2 regions of the Mesorhizobium sp. C120A genome follow, and region 1 is predicted to be linked to the other one. Evidence: predicted binding sites of a transcription regulator. Region 1 holds the regulator's gene; the other holds the start of a gene.
What was found. Region 1 encodes HrcA, which represses chaperone genes, less so after heat shock. Its sites were predicted from a motif close to GTTAGCACTCNCNNNNNGNGAGTGCTAAC; they were not measured.
Positions count from the first base shown of each region.

Region 2: a site for HrcA is predicted at 5,554-5,582, ahead of groES (co-chaperone GroES). Genes of this name have one in related genera too.

Region 1 covers NZ_CP100476.1:698,170-706,114, reverse strand. The annotation lists gene NL532_RS03495 (YraN family protein) at 1-100, opposite strand, end outside; gene rsmI (16S rRNA (cytidine(1402)-2'-O)-methyltransferase) at 93-1,001, opposite strand; gene NL532_RS03485 (hypothetical protein) at 1,174-1,359, shown strand; gene NL532_RS03480 (hypothetical protein) at 1,367-1,555, shown strand; partial or broken gene NL532_RS03475 (low molecular weight protein tyrosine phosphatase family protein) at 1,669-1,991, opposite strand; gene NL532_RS03470 (hypothetical protein) at 1,995-2,363, opposite strand; gene hemW (radical SAM family heme chaperone HemW) at 2,435-3,592, opposite strand; gene rdgB (RdgB/HAM1 family non-canonical purine NTP pyrophosphatase) at 3,592-4,239, opposite strand; gene NL532_RS03455 (VOC family protein) at 4,239-4,649, opposite strand; gene rph (ribonuclease PH) at 4,840-5,556, opposite strand; gene hrcA (heat-inducible transcriptional repressor HrcA) at 5,712-6,797, shown strand; gene NL532_RS03440 (hypothetical protein) at 6,834-7,034, shown strand; gene NL532_RS03435 (PQQ-dependent sugar dehydrogenase) at 7,144-7,945, shown strand, end outside.
Region 2 covers NZ_CP100476.1:6,074,656-6,082,600, forward strand. The annotation lists gene nadC (carboxylating nicotinate-nucleotide diphosphorylase) at 1-71, shown strand, start outside; gene bioB (biotin synthase BioB) at 164-1,177, shown strand; gene NL532_RS29555 (8-amino-7-oxononanoate synthase) at 1,174-2,325, shown strand; gene bioD (dethiobiotin synthase) at 2,322-2,957, shown strand; gene NL532_RS29565 (adenosylmethionine--8-amino-7-oxononanoate transaminase) at 2,957-4,222, shown strand; gene bioZ (3-oxopimeloyl-[acyl-carrier-protein] synthase BioZ) at 4,219-5,202, shown strand; gene groES (co-chaperone GroES) at 5,635-5,931, shown strand; gene groL (chaperonin GroEL) at 5,995-7,659, shown strand.

The DNA.
Region 1 (7,945 bases):
TGCGATAACCTTTCAGCATCAGCGCCGCCGCCGCCAGCCACTCGCCGCGATGGCCGCGCCGATAGGCTTTTTGGCGGCTGGCGGCCGGGCGCTCAGCCACCTTCGCCTTCTCCAACCGCATCCCTGAGTTCCAGCAGCCGGCGGTAGAGCGACTGCTTCTGCCCGCCTGTCATCTTCGCCGCTTCCGCCGCCGCCTTGGACGCCGGCATTTCGGCGGCCAGCGACAGCAGCAGCCTGTCGATGTCGGCGGGTTGGTCGGCCTTGATCTCGGCGGGCCCGACGCAGATGACGATCTCGCCCTTCGGCGTGTCAGCCGCCGCATAGTGGTCGGCCAGCGCCTGCAGCGTTCCCGTCCGCATCTCTTCAAAAGTCTTGGTCAGCTCGCGGCCGATGGCGGCCTTGCGCCCACCACCCAGCGCCTCGACCATCGCAAGCAGCGTATCGGCCAGCCGGCGTGGCGACTCGAAGAAGATCAGCGTTGCCGGCACCGTCTTGAAGGTCTCCAGCCTGGTCAGCCGCTGCCCAGATTTCACCGGCAAAAACCCCGCAAACAGGAAGGCGTCGGACGGCAGGCCCGACGCAGTCAGCGCCGCCAGCGGCGCCGATGGGCCGGGGATCGGCACCACGCGGAGGCCGTGCTCCAGCGCTTCGCCGACCAGCCGGTAGCCTGGGTCGGAGATCAGCGGCGTGCCGGCATCCGAAATCAGCGCCACGCTCTGCCCGGCCTCGAGTGCTGCGATCAGCTTCGGTCCCGCCTCGCCGGCATTGTGTTCGTGATAGGCGGTTGTGCGCCTGCGGATGCCGTAGCGGTCGAGCAGCACGCGTGAGACGCGGGTGTCCTCGCAGGCGACTATGTCGGCGGCAGCCAGCGTTTCCAAGGCGCGCAGCGTGATGTCGGAGAGGTTGCCGATCGGCGTCGCCACCAGATACAGCGCCGGCGCCAGCGGCCGGACTGCGACCTCGGTCTGCCCGATCACATAGCTGCGTTTCTCGCCGGTCACCGGGTCTCTCCATTTCGCCCTGTTTGGCATGGCGCGCGCCGGGTTGCAAAACTCCCGAACGTCGGGCCAAACCTGACGCCGATGTAACCCGGCGGCCATGTCTTTGCCACAGTGGGGAACGAAAGCGTGGCTGGCGGATTGAATACCTGAGTCTCTTGAGGAGGAGGACAGGATGGACAGCCTGGAATTGCAGGACGTTTTCGAGCCCTATTATGCCGAGCGCAAGCGCTTCACTGCGCGAAAGGGCAAGCGTGCGCTCGCCGAAAGCGACACCGGCCTGGCCAGTCGGACGGCCACCGCCTTGCCGACGAATGTCAGGCTTTCGGACAACAAACCGGACAGCACGACGGAGCACTGACCGTACGATGCCCAATCGTTTCGATATCTTCATCACCCGTCTTGAAACGAAGAGCGCCCGCGAAGGCGCGCCGCCGCATCCGATGAACGACCAGAACAGCGTCCGCCGGGACAAGAGCGACGCCAAGCCGGCCCGGACCGGAGAGGCGCATGCCGAGAAACACCGCGGCAAGCGCCGCTTCAAGCACGACGCTTGACCTTCGCGATTGGCGAGGACCACCCTCACTTCGTCATCACGGGCGAGCAAGGAGCGAAGCGACGCGGCGCAGACTCGAGGATGACGAACGCGTGGTTACGAAGCCCCCATAGTTCAATCGAGATATCGCGAAGCCCGTGCCTTCAGAAGGTCGATCAACTCCGGATCCATGGATCCGTAGTCATCCGGGATGTCGAGGCAGATGACGCGGGCCTTCTTCAGGCTCTCCTTGAATTCTTCTGCAGCTTGGTGCGGTGCGCTTTTTCCATCACGAAGACGATGTCGGCCCAGGCGACCAGTTCATGCGTCAGCGGCGTGTCTGCATCGTGATTGGTGCCGGCCGACTCGACCTCGATATCCCTACGTTTGGAGAACACCTGCTCGGCGGTCGGGCTGCGCAAGCGGTTCTGGCTGCAGACGAACAGGACGTTCTTCACCGACTACTCATCCCAGATCTTACGCAGATTTTTGCTGAGAGGGATGTACTGATCAAATGTGAGTCCATTCAGATCAAACTCGAGCAACTCATCCTTGGCGATTCCGCGAAGCTTATTTCCAATATATGTTATGAAACTGAGGACAACGCTGAATTCGCTCAAGTGGGTCAATTTTAGTTTCGATGTGACCGTTGCGTTCCTGATGAAAATCGCCTGAGCCTCAAAGAGGTCGTCTTGCTCTGGAGATCTCAAGATTTCGGTCAATCCAAACTCGAACACATCATCCGTGTTCAATGTCATCAAGGTCTCGTGGATCAGGAACGTCATCGCAGGAGTCACCTCGGATGCGGCGCTGGCACGCCAGCGGTTCAACAAGTCGACTTTCTAACATCCTTGCTCAAGCCGATAAATCGTCCAACAGCCCGGCCATTTGCCCTGTGGGCTCACCGCGCCAAATCCGCCACCACGGCATCGAGCACGATCATGCCGGCTGGCGTGGCGCGTAGCCTGGCATTGCCGATCGGCGCCACCAGCCCCTCATCCTGCAGCACGGTCAGCCGGGCGCTCGACAGGCCGCGCCCGGAAAACGCCTCGTAGCGGGAAAGGTCGATGCCTTCGGCCAACCTCAGCCCCATCAGCAGGAACTCGTCGGCCTCTTCGGAGCGCGTCAGGATCTCGCCGCCGGTGACGCCATGGCCCCTGGCCTCCACCAGATTGGCCCAGGTCTCCGGCATCCGCTCGGCGATCGTCACGGTGCGGTGGCCGTTCTCGATAAAGCGGCCATGCGCGCCCGGTCCGACGCCGACATATTCGCCATAGCGCCAATAGGTCAGATTGTGCCGGCTCTCGGCGCCCGGCCTGGCGTGGTTGGAAATCTCATAGGCCGGCAGGCCATGCGCCGCGGTGACCTCCTGAGTCAGCGCATAGAGATCGGCGGCCCGGTCATTATCGGGGATGATGAATTTCTTCGCCGCATGAAGGGCATGGAACGGCGTGCCTTCCTCGATGGTCAGCTGGTAGAGCGACAGATGGTCGGCGGCATGGCCGATCGCCTGTTCGAGCTCCGCCTGCCAGTCGTCCAGCGTCTGGCCGGGGCGGGCGTAGATCAGGTCGAAGGAGAGTCTTGGGAATATGTCCCGTGCCAGGCCAATTGCATGCAGCGCCTCGTCGACATTGTGCAGCCGGCCGAGGAAGCGCAGATCCTTGTCGTTCAGCGCCTGCACGCCGAGCGACACACGGTTGACGCCGGCGGCGCGGTAGCCGCGAAATCGCTCGGCCTCGACCGAGGACGGATTGGCTTCCAGCGTCACCTCGATGCCGTCGGGCACCGTCCAGTTCTTCGCCACGGCGTCCAGCACCGCCGCCACCGTCTGCGGCTGCATCAGCGACGGTGTGCCGCCGCCGAGAAAGATACTGGTCACTTCGCGCGGCCCGGTCCGCTCGCTCATGGTCTTCAGCTCGTTCTCGAAGGCGCGGGCAAAGCGCTCCTGGTCGACCGGCTGGTGACGGACATGGCTGTTGAAGTCGCAATACGGGCATTTGGCCGCGCAGAACGGCCAATGGATGTAGACCCCGAAGCCCGGGCTGCGGTCCAGCGACATTAAGCTGAGCCTAACCTGGCGCGGGCGAATTTCTGGAAGGCGCGGGCGCGGTGCGACAGCGCCGTCGGCTGACCGGGCTTCCAGCCGTGTTTTTCCTCAGCGCTCATCTCGCCGAACGTCTTGTCGAAACCGTCGGGCAAAAACACCGGGTCGTAGCCGAAGCCCAGTTCGCCGCGCGGCGGCCACACCAGCGTTCCCTCAGCTTCGCCGCGATAATATTCAGCCTCGCCATTGGGGAAGGCCAGGCAGATGACGGCGACGAACCGCCCCTTGCGCTGCGCTGGCTTGGCGGCGCCGACCTCCTGCAAGGCCACTTCGGTGCGCTGCATGGCCATCCCGAAGTCGCGGCTGCCATCGGGAGCTTCGGCCCAATTGGCGGTGTAGACGCCGGGGGCGCCGTCGAGCGCGTCGACGCACAGGCCCGAATCGTCCGACAGCGCCGGCAGGCCGGTCGCCTTAGCCGCGGCGAAGGCCTTGATGTAGGCGTTTTCCTCGAAGGTGGTGCCGGTCTCCTCCGGTTCCGGCAGGCCGTAGTCCTTGGCCGACTTCGCCTCGAAGCCGAACGGACCCATCAAATCGGCGAATTCGCGCAGCTTGCCTTCATTGTGGCTGGCAACGACGATCTTCTTTCCATCGAGAGAATGCATCAAAGGCCCCAGATCCTTGGCTCGGCGAATTCGATCGAATTGCCCGAGGGGTCGCGTATGTAGATCGAGCGCCCGCCCTGCGGCCATTCGAATTCGCTTTCGATGGCGATGTTTTTCGCCTCAAGTTGCGCCTTCCACTGTGCGAGTTCATCCTCACTTGCGGCAAAGCAGAGATGGCCCTCGCCGACCGTGCCATGCGGCGGCACTTTCAGCCGCGCATCGGGCGCCGGCGGGATTTTGGTGGCTTCGGCGTTGAAGATGAGCAGCACGCCCGGGCCGCAGCGGAAGAAGAGATGGCGGCCGTCGACCTTGCCGAGGAGAGGGAGGCCGAGGACATCGGAGTAGAATGTCTCGGCAGCGGCGAGATCCGTGACGTAAAGCGCTGACTCAAGAATAGCGGAGGGGTGCATCAGGCACCCCCCTCTGCCCTGCCGGGCATCCCCCCCGCAAGGGGGGAGATTGGCAGTTCCGCTGGCGGCGTCTCAACGTTGATGGTTGGCGAAAACGGTAGCGACCTCTGATCTCCCCCCTTGCGGGGGAGATGGCCGGCAGGCCAGAGGGGGGTGTGAAGGATCGCCGACGTCATCACGTTAAATTCAATCAAGCCACAGCCATCTGCTGCAAGCTCACCAGCCGCTGAATGCCCTTCTTTGCCAGGCCCATCAGCTCCGCGAACTGCCCTTCCGAGAACGGCTCGCCCTCGGCGGTGCCCTGGATCTCGACGATGCCGCCCTTGCCGGTCATGACGAAATTGGCGTCGGTGCCGGCAGATGAATCCTCGATATAGTCGAGGTCGATGACCGGCTGGCCGTCATGGATGCCGCAGGAAATTGCCGCGACATGATCTTTCAGCACCTTGGCAACCCTGGCCATCTGCCGCGCTTCCATCCAGCGCAGGCAATCGTAAAGCGCCACCCAGCCGCCGGTGATCGACGCCGTGCGGGTGCCGCCATCGGCCTGGATGACGTCGCAGTCGACGGTGATCTGCTGTTCGCCCAGCGCCTGCAGGTCGACAACGGCGCGCAAGGAGCGGCCGATCAGCCGCTGGATTTCCAGCGTGCGGCCGCCTTGCTTGCCGGCCGAAGCTTCACGGCGCATGCGCTCGCCGGTCGAACGCGGCAGCATGCCGTATTCCGCCGTCACCCAGCCCTTGCCGGAATTGCGCATCCAGCCCGGCACCTTTTCCTCCAGGCTCGCCGTGCACAACACATGCGTGTCGCCGAATTTCACCAGGCACGAGCCTTCGGCGTGTTTGGAGACGCCGCGCTCGAAGGAGATGGCGCGCATTTCGTCGGCTTGGCGTTTAGAAGGGCGCATCGAGGCCTCTTTCTGTTCTTTTACGGTTGCGTCGGCGGCTTGTAGACGCATGCAGCCCATGGCGCAAAGGAAAAGGCCGGGCGATCTGGCACAGACGCCGGGTTGCGCGGGGGCGATGGAAGTCTATATCCTTGAGCCGGAGGTTTTTGGCTCGAATGACCAAGGCAGTCACCGAACCCAGTCTGCTGGCGCCCGCGCTGCAATCGCTCGACATGCGTTCGCGCGACATTTTCCGGCGCATCGTCGAATCCTATCTGAAGGACGGTGAGCCTGTGGGATCGCGCAGCCTGTCGCGCATCCTGCCGTCGTCGCTGTCGCCGGCGACCATCCGCAACGTGATGAGCGACCTCGAGCATCTCGGCCTGATCTATGCCCCGCACATCTCGGCCGGGCGCCTGCCGACCCAGACCGGCCTGCGCTTCTTCGTCGATGCCTTCATGGAGCTTGGCGATCTCTCCGACGAGGAACGCCGGGTCATCGAGGCGCAGGTGCGCGCCTCCGGCTCGGGCGCGACGCTGGAACACATGCTGACCGAGGCCAGCCAGATGCTGTCGGGCATGTCGCGCGGCGCCGGCCTGGTGCTCGCCACCAAGAACGAGGTGGCGCTGAAGCACATCGAGTTCATCCAGCTCGAGCCGACCAAGGCGCTGGCGGTGATGGTGTCGCAGAATGGCGATGTCGAGAACCGCGTCGTCGACCTGCCGGCCGGCATCACCGTCTCGCAGCTGCACGAGGCCTCCAACTTCCTCAACGCCCATATCAGGGGCCGCACGCTCGCCGAGGCGCGCATCGAGATCGCCCGCATCAAGGACGAGACCAGGGCAGCGCTGGACACGCTGTCGCAGGATCTGGTCGAGAAAGGCCTGGCGGTGTGGGCCGGCGCCGATAGCGGCCTGCCGGCGCGCCTTATCGTGCGAGGCCGCGCCAATTTGCTCGAAAACGTCACCGCCCAGGCCGATATCGAATTGCTGCGCCACCTGTTCGAGGATCTGGAGACGCAGGACGGGCTGATCCAGCTGCTCGACCTCGCCGAGGACGGCCCCGGCGTGCGGATCTTCATCGGCTCGGAAAACAAGCTGTTCTCGCTCTCCGGCTCGTCGCTGGTCGTAGCGCCTTACCGCGACAAGGACGCCCGCGTCGTCGGCGCGCTCGGCGTCATCGGCCCGACCAGGCTGAATTATGCCCGCATCGTGCCTATGGTCGACTACACTGCGCAATTGATTACCCGGATGTTAAGATAATTCGAAAGCCGGGATCACCGTAAAGGAGGCCGCAGAATGGCGCTTGAATCGTTCAAGGCCCAGATCAGCATGCTGCTCGAAGAAATGGTCAACCAGCCGGAGGACGAGCACGAAATCCAGGAGCAGCTGCGCGAAAAACTGCGCGAAATGCGCGCCATGGGCTTGCCGCTGCCGGAAGATCTCGTCGCATTGGAAAAGCGTCTCGACGACGATCTCGACGTCGAAGAGGAAAGTTGAGCGGTTCTCTCGTCGAATCTGCGCGCGCGCACGCTTCTCTTTTGCGGCGGCCGCACAATATCTCCCTTGTGCATGACGCGCCGACCGGCGCGAGTTCGAGGAGAACAGCATGATCCGGATTGCCGGCTTGGCAGGCCTTGCCCTGCTTCTGGCCACCAGCGCCTTCGCCCAGGAGGCCGATCAACCGCTGCTGACCGGCAAAGACGCTTTCGGCGACTGGACGGCCGACGAGCCAGGTGTGCGCCGGCTGATTAGGCCGGATGATCTGAAAAGACCCAACATCACCGAATCCGCCTCCAACAGCGCCGGCCTTGGCGATCGGCCCGAGGGCGCGAAGCCCGTCCTGCTGCCTGGGTTTTCGGCCGAACTGGTTGCTTCCGGCATTTCCAATCCGCGGGTCGTGCGCGTGGCGCCGAACGGCGACCTGTTCGTCGCCGACAGTGACGCCAACCAGATCCGCGTCTATCGGCTGGCCAAGGGTAGCGCGAAGCCGGCCGAAGAGGGCATTTTTGCCGACGATCTCAACGAGCCCTATGGCATCGCCTTCTACCCGCCTGGCGACAAGCCGCAATGGGTCTACGTCGCCAACAACGACAGCGTGGTCCGCTACGCCTATCGCGACGGCGACCTTAAAGCCTCCGGCGAACCGGAGACGATTGTCTCCGACATCCCTACCGGCGGCCACTGGACCCGCGATATCGCCTTCTCGCCGGACGGGAAGACGCTGTATCTCTCGGTCGGCTCCGGATCTAACGTCGCGGAGGGCATGGGGAAGGCACCGAATAGCGGCGTTGACGCCTGGGCAAAATCACAGCCACTCGGCGCCACCTGGGGTTCCGAGGATGGCCGTGCCGACGTGCTGGCCTTCGGCCCCGACGGCAAGAATGGCCGCATCCTCGCTACCGGCCTGC
Region 2 (7,945 bases), 1.3 Mb from region 1:
TGATTTCGGTCGGCCGACTCATCCACAGCGCGCCGATCCTGGATATCGGCCTCGACCATCGGGGCTCATGATTGTCTGAGTAACGAACAGGATTGGGTCAACTGTCCTTTCCGATCATCATAGTCAGATAGCAAAGACCCGCAAGACAGACCGGAGGAACAGCATGGAGATGCAAACGGCAAGTTCAACGCAGACACCGCCACAGGCCAAATCTCTTGACCCCCCTGACCCTGGAGCGTGGACCTTGGAGAAGGCTCAGGCACTTTACCATGCCCCCTTCAACAATCTCCTCTTCCTGGCGCAAACGGTGCACCGCCAGAATTTCGATCCAAACAAGGTCCAGCTCAGCCGGCTGCTCAGCATCAAGACCGGAGGATGCCCGGAGGATTGTGGCTATTGCAGCCAGTCGGCGCGTCACGAAACCGGGTTGGAGGCGTCCAAGCTGATGGATGTCAGGCGCGTCATCGCCGAAGCGACCAAGGCGCGTGATGCCGGCGCCACGCGTTATTGCATGGGCGCGGCCTGGCGAAACCCCAAGGCGCGCGACATGGATGCGGTGGTGGCGATGGTCGAAGGCGTCAAGGCGCTGGGCCTGGAGACCTGCATGACACTCGGCATGCTCGATCTTGAGCAAGCCGCTCGACTGAAGCAGGCGGGCCTCGACTACTACAACCACAACATCGATACGTCAGAACGCTACTATAGCGAGATCATCGGTACGCGGAGCTTTGCCGAGCGGCTCGAGACGCTTGACCACGTTCGCAAATCCGGCATCAAGGTCTGCTGTGGAGGCATTGTCGGCATGGGCGAGGAGCCGGTGGACCGGATCGACATGCTGGTGACGCTGGCCAATCTGCCGGAACATCCGCAAAGCGTTCCGATCAACATGCTGATCCCGATCGCCGGTACGCCGCTTGCAGACGCCAAGCCCATTGAGCCGATCGAATTCGTGCGCGTGATCGCGCTGGCGCGCATCATGATGCCGAAATCGCATGTCCGTCTGTCCGCCGGCCGCACCGCGATGACTGACGAGATGCAGGCGCTGTGCTTTTTTGCCGGCGCCAACTCGATCTTCTTCGGCGACACGCTGCTGACGGCGGACAATCCCGGTGAGGACAAGGATACCCTGCTGTTCCGGCGCCTTGGCATCGATCCGATGGAACTCGAGGCGCAATGAACGGGGCGCCGCTTGCCCGTTATGATGCGACCTTGCAGGGGCTAGCGCGCAAGGACCGGCTGCGGACGCTTTCGCCCCGCGCCGGGCTGGACTTCTCGTCGAACGACTATCTCGGGCTGGCCGCGTCCAGAAGACTTGGCGATGCGGTTGTGGCGGCGATTGCGCGGGGCACGCCGGTTGGCGCCACCGGGTCGCGGCTGTTGCGCGGCAATGCACCGGAACACGAGCAGCTCGAGGCAGACGCGGCGGCATTCTTTGGAGCCGACCGCGCGCTGTTCTTCGGCAGCGGCTACATCGCCAACTTCGCTCTGCTGAGCGCCCTGCCGCAGAAGGGCGATCTTTTGGTTGTCGATCAGCTCGCCCATGCCAGCATGCATGAGGGTGCGCAGGCCGGGCGCGCACAGTTCGTGCTGGCCGCGCACAACGACGCCACCGCTGTCGAGGATGCGATTACACGTTGGCGCGTCGCAGGCGGCATGGGATGCGTCTGGATCGCGGTGGAAAGCCTTTACAGCATGGATGGCGACTGCGCGCCTTTGGAGAGCCTGGTCGCACTTGCCGATCGGCACGGCGCATTCATCGTCATTGATGAGGCGCATGCCACCGGCGTCTGGGGACCGGATGGCCGGGGGCTTGCCGCCGATTTCGAGGGCCGCGACAACATCATAGCGCTCCACACCTGCGGCAAGGCGCTCGGCGCATCTGGTGGGCTCGTCACCGGGCCGAGGGCACTGTGCGAATATCTGATCAACCGTTGCCGGCCATTCATCTACGCAACCGCGCCATCGCCACTGATGGCGGTCGTGGCGCGCGAATCACTCGCAATGCTCGCCGACGAGCCTATGCGGCGTGTTCAGCTGCATGAACGCGTCGCCAGCGCCGGCCGGTTGGTCAATCGCTGGGGTGTGACACCAAGTGGCTCTCAGATCCAGCCCTTAGTAATCGGCGATGTCAGGCGCACCATGGCAGTGGCGGCGCGCCTGCAGGCCCGCGGCTTCGACATACGCGGCGTTCGTCCTCCGACCGTGCCCGAGGGCACGTCGCGGCTGCGCATCTCACTGACGCTCAATATTGGCGAAGCCGACATTTCCGCCATGGTCGAGGCGCTGGTCGAGGTGTTGGCCGAAACATCACCGGAGGCGATATGACCCAACGCATCGTCATCACCGGAACGGATACCGGAGTTGGCAAGACCGTGTTTGCGGCTGGGCTCGCCGGTTTGCTGGACGGCTTTTACTGGAAACCGGTGCAATCGGGCCTCGACGGCGAGACCGACAGCGAGGTTGTCGCGCGGCTTGCCGGCTTGCCCTCAGAGCGCGTGCTGCCGGAAGCCTACCGCTTGCGGAGCCCGCTGTCGCCGCATCGTTCGGCCGAGATCGACGGCGTGGCGATCAAGGCTGCCGATCTTGCTTTTCCCGTCCTACCGACGCCGCTCGTCATCGAAGGCTCCGGCGGCCTAATGGTGCCGCTCAACCGGCGCACAAGGTTAATCGACATCTTCGCTGAATGGCGGCTGCCCGTTATTCTGTGCGCCCGCACCACACTCGGCACCATCAACCACACCTTGCTATCGGTCGAGGCGCTCCGCGCCCGCTCCATCCCGTTGGCGGGCATCGCTTTCATCGGCGATGAGATGGCCGATACGCAACGGACCATCGTGGAATTCAGCGGTGCCCCGCAGCTCGGCAGGCTGCCGCACCTCGATGTGCTGACGGGGAAAACACTGAGGGACGCAATGGTTGCCGGCTTTGCCTTCGCCTCGATTACTGGAGGTGACTGATGTCGCAGTCTCATGTGTGGCATCCCTTCACCCAGCACGCACTCGAGCCTGCGATCCCAGAAATCGTCCTGACTGAGGGCGCCTATCTCCACAGGGCCGACGGCGCCCGCATCCTGGACGCCATCTCCTCCTGGTGGGTCGTCACACATGGCCACCGCCATCCCCGCATCATGAAGGCAATCGAGACAACCGCGTCGAGCCTCGACCAGATTATCTTTGCGGGCTTCACGCACGAGCCGGCAGAGCGCTTGGCCAAGGCGCTTGTCGGCCTCGCTCCCGCTGGACTCGACTGGGTGTTCTATTCCGACAGTGGCTCGACCTCAGTCGAAGTCGCGCTGAAGATGGCGCTCGGTTATTTCCGCAACATCGGCGCGCCGCGCTCTCGCATCGTCGTCATGGAGCATAGCTATCATGGTGACACGATTGGAACGATGAGCGTCGGTGCGCGTGGCGTCTTCAACGCCGCCTATGAACCCTTGCTGTTCGAGGTCGACATCATCCCCTTTCCGGCCGCGGGGCACGAGCAGGAGACTCTGGATCGTTTCGAGGCTGTGACCCGCGATCGACGAGCCGCAGCCTTGATCGTCGAGCCGCTGGTGCTGGGCGCCGGCGGCATGCTGATGTATCCAGCATCGGTTCTGGCCGAATTGAAGAAGATCACTGAGGCCTCCGGCTCGCTGCTGATCGCCGACGAGGTGATGACCGGCTGGGGACGCACCGGAACCATGTTCGCCTGCGAGCAGGCATCGATTTCTCCAGATATCCTGTGCACCTCCAAAGGCTTGACCGGCGGCACCATCCCGCTGGCCGTAACGCTTGTCACCGATGCCATCTTCCGGGCGCACTATTCCGAGGACCGGAAGAAGACGTTTTTCCATTCGAGCTCCTACACCGCCAATCCGATTGCCTGTGCGGCAGCACTCGCCAATGTCGAGATCTGGCGCGACGAGCCAGTGGCCGGGCGGATCACGGCCTTGAGCGTGATGCAGGCCGTCGGGCTGCAACGCTTTCGGGACAATCCATATTTTGCCGACTGTCGAGCCACGGGAACGATCGCGGCGCTCGACCTGCGAACCGGTTCAGCAGGTTATCTCGCCGAGATTGGTCCGAAGCTGCGCGCTTTCTTCCTCGAGCGCGGCCTACTTGTGCGCCCGCTCGGCAATGTCCTCTACCTTCTGCCACCCTATTGCATCGCAGGCGACGAGCTCGAACGACTATATGACGCCATCGAGGAGGCCGGGGAACGCTTCGGGTCAAGGCCATGAGCAAGTCGTCGCGCATTCTCGGACTTGGCCATCACGTGCCTGGGCGCAAGGTGGCCAATGCCGAGATCGAGAGCAATCTCGGCCTCGAGCCGGGCTGGATCGAAAGGCGTACCGGAATCCGTTCGCGCTTCTGGGCAACGGACGAAGACACGCTGTCGGGTCTTGCCACCCGGGCTGGCGACATGGCGCTGGTGAACGCCGGTATTGCGCGCCACGACATCGGTCTGCTGTTGCTTGCCACCTCGACGCCCGACCATCTTCTGCCGCCAAGCGCGCCGCTGGTCGCACACAAGCTTGGCCTTGGCCGCGCAGGCGCGGTCGATCTGACCGGCGCCTGCGCCGGCTTCATCTATGCGCTCATGTTTGCGGACGGGTTCACCCGCCTGCATGGCAAACCAGCGCTGGTCATCGCCGCCAACATCCTCAGCCGCCGCATCAATCCAGCCGAGCGCGCGAGCTCAGTCTTGTTCGCCGATGCCGCCGGCGCCCTGGTGATCGGTCAGTGCGATGATGCTGATCGGGGCATTCTCGGTGCCTCGGTGGCTTCGGACGGCTCGCGCTACGGGCTGATCCAGATTCCCGCAGGAGGAAGCAACACGCCGTTCCATGGCGACCTCGACCTCGGGCAGACCCGGATGACGATGACCGACGGGCCCGAAGTGTTCGCAAAGGCCGTCGAGATGATGACCGATTGCTCGACAGCCGCGCTAGCCACTGCGGGAGTGCGGCCACACAATGTCGGCCGGTTTGTGCCGCATCAGGCCAATACTCGGATTTTCGGCGCGGTCGGAAGAAACCTCGGCATTGCGGACCAAGCAATTGTCAAGACGATTGCCGAATACGGCAACTCTTCGGCCGCGACGGTCCCGCTGTCGCTCTCGCTCGCCAACCAGATGAAGCCATTCCAGCCAGGAGAGAAAATCCTTCTGGCGGCGGCGGGTGCGGGTCTCAGCGGCGGCGCTCTCGTGGTTGGAATCTAGCCGGCCGGCTCACGCGCGCAGGATTGGTCATGAATGGCAATAGGAGCAACAGAACCAATGCCAAAAAATGGCCTTCTGAAGCTCGACATGACCAAGCTGACGCAGCACGACCCGTGCGAGCCTCTGGATGAGTTCAAATGCAACACCCGTTGCACCAATCGTACCATCTGAATAAAGCTCAATTACAAAGGGTGAGCCGCCCCATATATGTCGGATACCCGACATTGCTCACATAAAAGGCTCGATGCTTACACGCTCTTTGCTGGCTGCTCTTTGCTGTCTTCTCTTTTCTCTTTGCTCTTTGCTCTTCCGTCTTGACTAGCAGGAGCCTGCGGCTTATCTCATTGCCGCGTTAGCACTCGCTTCGGCTGAGTGCTAGGCATGCTCCGGCAACGGAGCACCGTTCAACATCCGCACCAAGGAAATCCAAAAATGGCAAAGTCGAATTTCCGGCCGCTGCATGACCGCGTGGTCGTACGCCGGGTCGAATCCGAATCCAAGACCGCCGGCGGGATCATCATCCCGGATACGGCGAAGGAAAAGCCGCAGGAAGGCGAGATCATCGCCGTCGGCTCCGGCGCTCGCGACGAAGCCGGCAAGCTGGTCCCGCTGGACGTCAAGGCCGGCGACCGCATCCTGTTCGGCAAGTGGTCGGGCACCGAAGTCAAGCTCAATGGCGAAGACCTTCTGATCATGAAGGAATCCGACATTATGGGCATCATCGGCTGATTATCGGCCTCACCGTCAACTGAATTTCGGGCTTGATCGCAAGCCCCTGCCAGGAGCTAAAAAATGGCTGCCAAAGACGTAAAATTCTCCCGCGACGCGCGCGAGCGCATGCTTCACGGCATCAACATCCTCGCCGACGCGGTGAAGGTGACCCTCGGCCCCAAGGGCCGCAACGTCGTCATCGACAAGTCGTTCGGCGCACCGCGCATCACCAAGGACGGCGTCACCGTCGCCAAGGAAATCGAACTTTCCGACAAGTTCGAAAACATGGGCGCGCAGATGATCCGCGAAGTTGCTTCGAAGACCAACGACATCGCCGGTGATGGCACCACGACCGCGACCGTCCTGGCGCAGTCGATCGTCCAGGAAGGTAACAAGGCCGTTGCCGCCGGCATGAACCCGATGGACCTGAAGCGCGGCATCGACTTGGCCGTGACCGAAGTGGTCGCGGCTCTCGGCAACGCTGCCAAGAAGATCAAGACCTCCGAGGAAGTTGCCCAGGTCGGCACGATCGCCGGCAATGGCGACGAGTCGGTCGGCAAGATGATCGCCGAAGCGATGCAGAAGGTCGGCAATGAAGGCGTCATCACGGTTGAAGAAGCCAAGACCGCCGAGACCGAGTTGGAAGTCGTCGAAGGCATGCAGTTCGACCGCGGCTATCTCTCGCCCTACTTCGTCACCAACGCCGACAAGATGGTTGCCGAGCTCGAGGACGTCTACATCCTCCTGCACGAGAAGAAGCTGTCCAACCTCCAGGCCATGCTGCCGGTTCTCGAAGCCGTCGTGCAGACCTCCAAGCCGCTGCTCATCATCTCGGAAGACGTCGAAGGCGAGGCTCTGGCCACGCTGGTCGTCAACAAGCTGCGCGGTGGCCTGAAGATCGCCGCCGTCAAGGCGCCGGGCTTCGGTGATCGCCGCAAGGCCATGCTGGAAGACATCGCCATCCTGACCGGTGGCCAGGTCATTTCGGAAGACCTCGGCATCAAGCTCGAGAATGTCGGCCTCAACATGCTCGGCCGCGCCAAGAAGGTGTCGATCTCCAAGGAGAACACCACCATTGTCGACGGCGCCGGCAAGAAGGACGAGATCCAGGGCCGCGTTGCCCAGATCAAGCAGCAGATCGAAGAGACCACGTCGGACTACGACAAGGAGAAGCTGCAGGAACGTCTGGCGAAGCTCGCGGGCGGCGTCGCGGTGATCCGCGTCGGCGGCGCGACGGAAGTCGAAGTCAAGGAAAAGAAGGACCGCGTCGACGACGCCCTCAACGCGACCCGCGCGGCCGTGGAAGAAGGCATCGTTGCAGGCGGCGGCGTCGCACTGCTGCGCGCTTCGGCCAACATCAAGGTGACCGGCGTCAATGCCGACCAGGCTGCCGGCATCAACATCGTTCGTCGTGCACTGCAGGCTCCGGCCCGTCAGATCGCTTCGAACGCAGGTGCGGAAGCTTCGATCGTTGCCGGCAAGATCCTCGACAACAAGGGCGCGACCTACGGCTACAACGCCCAGACCGGCGAATATGGCGACATGATCGCCATGGGTATCGTCGATCCGGTCAAGGTCGTTCGCACTGCCCTCCAGGACGCGGCCTCGGTCGCCGGCCTGCTCGTCACCACCGAAGCCATGATCGCGGAGGCTCCGAAGAAGGAGTCAGCTGGCGGCGGCATGCCTGGCGGCATGGGCGGCGGCGGTATGGGCGGCATGGGCGGGATGGGCGGTATGGATTTTTAATCCAGCCCCTATCAACTTACAGCGGACAGGGCGGCAGCAATGCCGCCCTTTCCTTGTGTGCCGAACATGATCGAAACCTTGGAGTGCGTCCCGAGGATCTCGTTCGAGCCTCACCGCATGGTCGAGAATTAGGATCTTGTCTGATCGAGCAATTCGCGGGCTCAACCTGGTCAAACCGGCGCCCCCTACGAACTGCCCGATCCTTGAGGATTCCGCTGCGCGACAATCACGATGATTCATTCAGTTGGTAGCTATAGGCGGTGAATCATGAGGGGCATTGAGGAGC